Regions from separate parts of the Granulicella pectinivorans genome, predicted to be linked through region 2. Evidence: riboswitches for the same ligand, from Rfam matches in the RefSeq annotation. Region 2 holds a riboswitch; the other holds the start of a gene.
What was found. Region 2 has a riboswitch for cobalamin ahead of BM400_RS16515 (cobyrinic acid a,c-diamide synthase CobB). Riboswitches for the same ligand answer to the same signal wherever they lie in the genome.
Positions count from the first base shown of each region.

Region 1: it holds a riboswitch for cobalamin, as region 2 does, so the genes downstream of both, BM400_RS14380 (ribonucleoside-diphosphate reductase subunit alpha) here and BM400_RS16515 (cobyrinic acid a,c-diamide synthase CobB) in region 2, are expected to answer to the same signal.

Region 1 covers NZ_FOZL01000001.1:3,628,603-3,632,013, reverse strand. The annotation lists gene hpt (hypoxanthine phosphoribosyltransferase) at 1-403, opposite strand, end outside; gene BM400_RS14385 (prolipoprotein diacylglyceryl transferase) at 524-1,384, shown strand; cobalamin riboswitch at 1,612-1,800, shown strand; gene BM400_RS14380 (ribonucleoside-diphosphate reductase subunit alpha) at 1,899-3,411, shown strand, end outside.
Region 2 covers NZ_FOZL01000001.1:4,112,753-4,116,163, forward strand. The annotation lists gene BM400_RS16515 (cobyrinic acid a,c-diamide synthase CobB) at 1-1,392, opposite strand, end outside; cobalamin riboswitch at 1,565-1,742, opposite strand; gene BM400_RS16520 (glycerate kinase type-2 family protein) at 1,867-3,183, shown strand; gene BM400_RS22145 (hypothetical protein) at 3,244-3,411, opposite strand.

The sequences.
Region 1 (3,411 bases), 480 kb from region 2:
GCGAGGCGGGCTTGTGCTGGAGCATGAGGCCGCGGAGGTAGCTGAGGGTGAGGCCGGTGTCGAGGATGTCTTCGACCAGGATGACGTGCTTGCCCTCGATGGGGTTGTCGATGTCCTTGATGAGCTTGACGGCTCCGGAGGAGACACGGGCGCGGCCGTAGCTGGAGACGGCGACGAAGTCGAAGGTGTTGTCGACCTGGATGGAGCGGGCAAGGTCGGCAAGGAAGATGGCCGCGCCCTTGAGCACTCCGATAAGGACGATGGGTTGGCCGTTCTTCGTGAGGCCGGCGTAGTCCGCGGTGATCTGGTCGCCGATGGCCTTGACGCGAGCGGCGATCTGCTCGGTGGAGAAGAGGACTTCCATGACGGAGGGGGACGGGAAGGAGGGGGTCGTCGTTGCCATAAGGTACTAGCGTATCGCGGATTGGGCTGTGGGAGAACAGTGCTTAAGTCTTGGGTCCCGGCGTCTGGCGCGCTTCGGTATACTTGGGTGCTGGGGCTTTCGGCCCCTTTTGCGAGGGTTATGTATCCGTTTATCAATCTGGGACCGCTACATCTGGGGACGTTTGGGCTGCTGTTGTGGCTGGCGGCCGTGGTGGCGGGGATCGTGCTGCACAAGAACTTTATCCGCAATGGCGTGGACGCCGATGCGCTGAGCATCGTGACGCTGGTGACGATCATGGGCGTGCTGGGCGCGAAGACGTGGCACGAGCTGCAGGATGTCCATGCGCTGGTGGCGGAGATGAAGCAGATTGCGCTGCCCGGCTGGTCCCACCCGATGGAGGTGCTGCTGGGCTTCCTGAAGTACCTCCAGGGCGGGTTCGCGTGGTTTGGCGGACTGGTCTTCGGCATCGGCTGGCTGATGTGGGAAGGCCGGCAGGCTCGTCCGGAAGGTCGGACCAGTTGGGCCGCCGCCGTAAGGATGTTGGACCTCGCCGCTCCAGCGGCAGCCATCGGCTACGGCGTAGGCCGCATCGGATGTCTCACCTCGGGCGATGGAGACTACGGGATCAATACGACGCTGCCGTGGGGTGTGCACATGGCGAAGGACGCGCTGGTGCCTCCGACGCCGCCGGACGCGCTGGTGCAGCCTACTCCGGTGTACGAGTTTCTGTTTGCGCTGCTGATTGGCTGGTTCTTGTGGAGGCTGGGCAAGAAGATGCTGCCTCTGGGATGGCTGACCGGGCTTTACCTGGTGCTGAGCGGCATCGGTCGGTTCCTGGTCGAGTTCGTCCGGGTGAACCCCAAGCTGTATTGGGGCATGAGCAACGCGCAGTTGGCCGCTCTGGTGAGCGTTCTGGCCGGGGTCCTGGTGATGATCGTGGCAAAGGTGAAGCATCAAGAGGTGCTGCCGGCGATCCCCGACGAGGCCGTGGCGGGATAGGGTTTGCGGATAAAAAGAAGACGCCAACCGTGGTCGGACTTCTCCCTGGTAAGGGTGTTAGTTTGTGCCGCAGCAAACAAGCCCACCCAACCCGCAGAAGCTATACCAACAACCCCAAATGACCGCATGGATTCCTTTGGGGGGATTGTAGCCCTTTGGTGCGGGTGTTGTCGGCTGTGCCGAGATATCCACAATTGGTAGTTGCTCTCCAGGTGGGGTCGCAAGCTATAGTGGGTTTATTCCATGGTCACTCCTTCGCGGAGTGTGAAAAGGGAATCCGGTGAAAGTCCGGAACTGCCCCGCAGCGGTAAGCAGGTACGAAAGCCCAAGATGACACTGGAGTTTTGCTCTGGGAAGTCCGGCGATTAGGTCCGATCCTGCAAAGTCCGAAGACCTGCCATCGAAACATTCGCTAGCGCCTCCGAGGGGAGGCGAGGTGGCAGCGTACTTTTGTCCTTCGCGGAGGACGACCCGCTGTTTTCTCGCACGCTTCAGAGGCCAAGGAGATTTATCCATGGCCGCATCCGCAACACACGATTTTGGGACCCTTCCTCCCCCTGCCTCCATACACTCCTCGACGTCCGCCACGCCTGATTTTCAGGTGATTGGCCGCAGCGGGAGTCTCTCCGGTTTCGATCCAAGCCGGATCTCGATTGCGATTACGAAGGCCTTTCTGGCGGTTGAAGGGAATGCCGCAAGTGAGTCGCGGCGCATCCACGAGGCTGTCGATGGGCTGACTCGGCAGATTGTCGAGACGCTGACGCGTCGGGCGGGCGTGGCACGGGCGATCCACATTGAAGATATTCAGGACCAGGTCGAATTGGCGCTGATGCGCTCGGGCGAGCACAAGATCGCGCGGGCGTACGTGCTGTACCGCGCGGAGCGCATGCAGGAACGTCGCAAGCGCGAGGAGGTGGGTGCGGCCCCGGCGCAGCCTCGGCTGAACGTGAAGCTGCAGGATGGGCGGACAGAGCCACTGGATGAGGCAGCGCTGCGGCAGGTGGTGGCGACGGCGTGCGACGGGCTCGATGGTGTATCGGTCGATGCCGTGATGGCGGAGGTACATCGGAACCTTTATGACGGCATTCTGCTGCATGAGTTGGGGCTCGCGCAGACGATGGCGGCGCGTGCGCTGGTGGAGCAGGAGCCCAACTACGCGTACGTAAGTGCGCGACTGCTGCTGAACGGATTGCGTGATGAAGCCCTGGGGTTTGTGCTGCCAGAGGTGGTAAGCGGGTCCCAGCGGCAGATCGATCTGCGCTACGACGAGTACTTCCCGGAGTACATCAAACTGGCGATCAAGCTGGAGATCTTGGATAAGGAACTGGGGGCGTTCGACTTGGTGCGGCTGGCGGCTGCGTTGAAGCCTGAGCGCGACCGGAACTTTCAGTTTCTGGGGCTGCAGACGCTGTATGACCGGTATTTTCTGCATCGGGACCGGATTCGGTTCGAGCTACCGCAGGCGTTCTTCATGCGGGTTGCGATGGGGCTGGCTGTGCGAGAGATCGACCGGGATGCCAGGGCGATCGAGTTCTATGAGCTGCTGTCGTCCTTCGACTTCATGTGCTCGACGCCTACGCTGTTCAACGCGGGTACGCTACGGCCGCAGCTTTCATCGTGCTTTTTGACGACGATCCCGGACGATCTGGATGGGATCTTCAAGTCGATCAAGGACAATGCGTTGCTCTCGAAGTATGCGGGTGGCCTGGGCAACGACTGGAGCGCGGTGCGTGGCCTAGGGGCGCATATCCGCGGGACGAATGGTGAGTCGCAGGGGTTGGTTCCGTTTCTGAAGGTGGCGAACGATACGGCAATCGCGGTGAACCAGGGAGGCAAGCGGAAGGGAGCGGTGTGCGGGTATCTGGAGACGTGGCACATCGACATCGAGGAGTTCCTGGACCTGCGCAAGAATACGGGGGACGACCGCCGTCGCACGCATGACATGAACACGGCAAACTGGGTGCCGGACTTGTTTTTGGAGCGGGTTGAGGCCGATGGGACGTGGACGTTGTTCTCGCCGGACGAGA
Region 2 (3,411 bases):
GGTCACCATCGTGTTGGTTCGAGCGGTTATGGCGGCTTCAACGAAGTTTGCCGCGATGTTGCCGTTGGTGCGGAAGTGGATGTGGATGTAACTTGCGAGGACGTTGCGGTCTGCGGTGCCAAAGCCTTCCAGCTCCTGTTTGCTCGCAAGAGAGTAGGAGATGCGGTAGGCCTTCGACAGCGTCGAACGATCGACGTCGGACGTGACGTCGGAGTGATGGAAGCTATGGCCGCGAAAAGTCGTTCCGGCAGGCCCCAAGAGGCAATCGTGGAGCAACTCGACGGTGACGTAGCCGAAACGGACGAGACGTTGGGTCATCGCAAAGGTGAGGGGAAGCAAGCCCGCGAAGGAGATAGAACGACCGTCTTTCAGACGCAACGATTCGCCAAGATAGATCATGCCGCCGCACTCCGCGTAGATGGGTTTGCCTGTGGCGGCAAATGCACGGATCGCCATCAACATTAAGTGATTGTCGCTGAGGGAGTCTGCGTGCAGCTCCGGATAGCCGCCACCGAGGTACAGGGCGTCGAGGTTGGGTGGAAGGGCTCGATCGTGGAGTGGGCTGAAGGGAACAATCTCCGCTCCGGCTTGGCGGAGGAGATCGAAGTTGTCCTCGTAGTAGAAGCTGAAGGCCTCATCGCGGGCTACTCCGATACGGACTTGCGCGGCGGGGGCGGGCGTCGAAGCGAATGCTTCGAATTGCATGCCGCACTGCAGGGTGAGCAGAGCATCGAGATCGAGGTGGGTTTCGGCCAACTGCGCCAGCGTGTCCAGCCGTTGCGCGTTGTGCGCGGCGGACTGCTCTTCCGCTGTCTGCAATCCGAGATGGCGTTCCGCAATGGCGATGGCCGGTTCGCGTGGAAGCCATCCGAGCAGAGGCGTGGCGCAGCGAGAGTGAATGGCCGCCTTCAACATGTGGAAGTGACGGTCGCTCGCTACGCGGTTCAGGATGACGCCGGCGATGTTGAGTTGCGGATCGAAGAGTTCGAAGCCGAGGACGACGGCGGCGATGCTGCGCGCGCTCTTTCCGGCGTCCAGGACGAGGACGACGGGGAGTTGAAGGAGGCGTGCGATCTCCGCGCTGCTGCCTGCGTCTGAGGCTCCGTCCTTGCCGTCGAAGAGGCCCATCATGCCTTCGACGATCACTGCATCCGCGCCTTGGGAGGCCGAGGCGAAGACTGCGCGGTTGCTCTCGTGGTCGAGCATCCAGGTGTCTAGATTGCGGGAGGGCCGGCCGGAGGCCAGGGTCTGATGGCCGGTGTCGAGGAAGTCCGGGCCGCCCTTGAAGGGCTGCACGATGAGTCCACGTTTTCTAAAGGCGGCGATGAGAGCGAGGGTCACGGTCGTCTTGCCGACGCCGCTCGACGTGCCCGCGATGAGAAATCCCGTCATGACGCAGGGGTTCCTTTCGCGTTCAGCGTGTCGCGCCGTGTGACAACGGATATGACCATGAAGACTCCCAGACCTGGGAGAGGATGTTCGATGAAGAGACAACGGTTCCAGAGACTGGAAACTCCACGCAATGTAGAGACGAGGCCATTGCGACTCCACCTCCCCTCGGAGGCGCGTGCGATTGTCTCTGGCAGGTCTTCGGACTTGCAGGCTACCTACTTGCCCGGTTTCTCAGCCATGAGGCCAATACCTGTTGGGCGTTCGTTCCTGCTTACCGCTGCGGGGCAGTTCCGGATTCTCACCGGATTCCCATTTTCACTCTTTCGAGCACCAGAGATTACTTGAAGTTTAGCATCCCCAGGCACCCATGGAGCGGGGGGAACGTCGAGCTGCGGGCTCGTCAGAGCGTGTGTTCGATGTTTCTTCGGCACCGACGCGACAGGTTCGTTGCTGCGTGCTAAGAATGGATACCGTATGAATCATGACGCTGCCGCCATCTTCCACACCACGCTTGCGACCCTTGATGTCGGGGAAGCGGTTCGAGACGCACTCTCGGTAAGCGCCGATGCGTTGACCGTCACAGGCCGCACTCTTCGGGTTGCCGAGCTGGACCACATTGTGGTCCTCTCGATCGGGAAGGCCGGGGCAACGATGTTCGAGGCGGCTCGCGAGGCACTCGCACCCACGCTGCTGCCGATTCAGGCGCTGGTCGTCACGCCGGAGGCGACACTTCCCACCTCTGCGGGGGTCACCGTCCTGCATGGGGCGCACCCTTCGCCGGATAAGGTCTCCCGGCAGGCGGCCGAGGCTGCTCTGGCTCTGCTCCGCACGGCTGATGCCAGGACGCTTGTCCTGTTTCTCATCAGCGGGGGTGCCTCCTCGATGTTTGAATTGCCGCTCGATCCCACGATCCGCATCGATGACGTCGCCGACTTTTACAAGGCGTTGGTGGCCTCTGGCCTGCCCATCGAGAAGATCAACATCATCCGGAAACATTTCTCGGCGGTCAAGGGAGGGCGGCTCGCCGTAGCTGCGGCAGGTGCGGCCGCGCAGGTCACTCTACTCGTCTCCGATGTGCCCGCGCATGCGCTGAACGCGGTCGCCTCCGGGCCGTCGATGCCGGATCCGTCGACGCTGGCGGACGCGCGTGCTCTTCTCGGAGGACTGTCTTCGCCTCTCCCTGATGCCGTTGCGGCGTGCTTCGCCGATCCTGCTCTTCCCGAGACGCCCAAAGATACGGACGGCGTCTTCGCCAGAGCCACCTTCGAGGCCATCCTTTCGAGCGAGCAACTGGCGGCACGCGCCGCGGACGCCGCACGCGCGCTCGGCTACACCGTGCTCTTCGATTCTTCGTGTGACGACCATCCCTATCGGCACGCGGCAGACTATCTGCTCGGACGGGCGACGGAACACGCGTTGCAATATGAGAAAGCCTGCCTGATCTCTGTGGGTGAGGTAGTGGTCACGGTGGACGGCCCAGCCGGCCGGGGGGGACGGAACCAGCAATTTGCGCTGTATTGTGCCGGAGAGCTGGCTCGCCGTGCGCTCCCCTTGACGCTCCTCAGCGCCGGGTCCGATGGCATCGACGGCCATAGTCCCGCGGCCGGAGCCGTCGTCGACCGTACGACGTGGCAGCGCGCCGCAGCCGCAGGTTTCGATCCTGTTCTGGCGCTCAGAAGCTTCGATGCCTACCCCCTTTTCGACGCATTGGGCGACACGCTGATGACCGGTCCCACTGGGAACAATCTTCGCGACCTGCGCGTCTTTCTGAGTGACCGCAATGTGGGGTAAAGCTTTTCACTCCGTTGCCCGCTGCTATGGAAAGGGGCATGCGACGCCGCACGTTGCGTGCTACAGCGTGTGGAGGAGCAGAAGGAACAATGCGATGACCGCCAAGATCGATCCGAAGAGTGTAGTCGTGATGTACAGGGCTGCGCGCTTCTCCTGCCCAGGAGCTGGACGGGTGATGCCAACACCCCAGATGAATCCTTCGCTGACAATTTCAGTGAACTTTCTCAT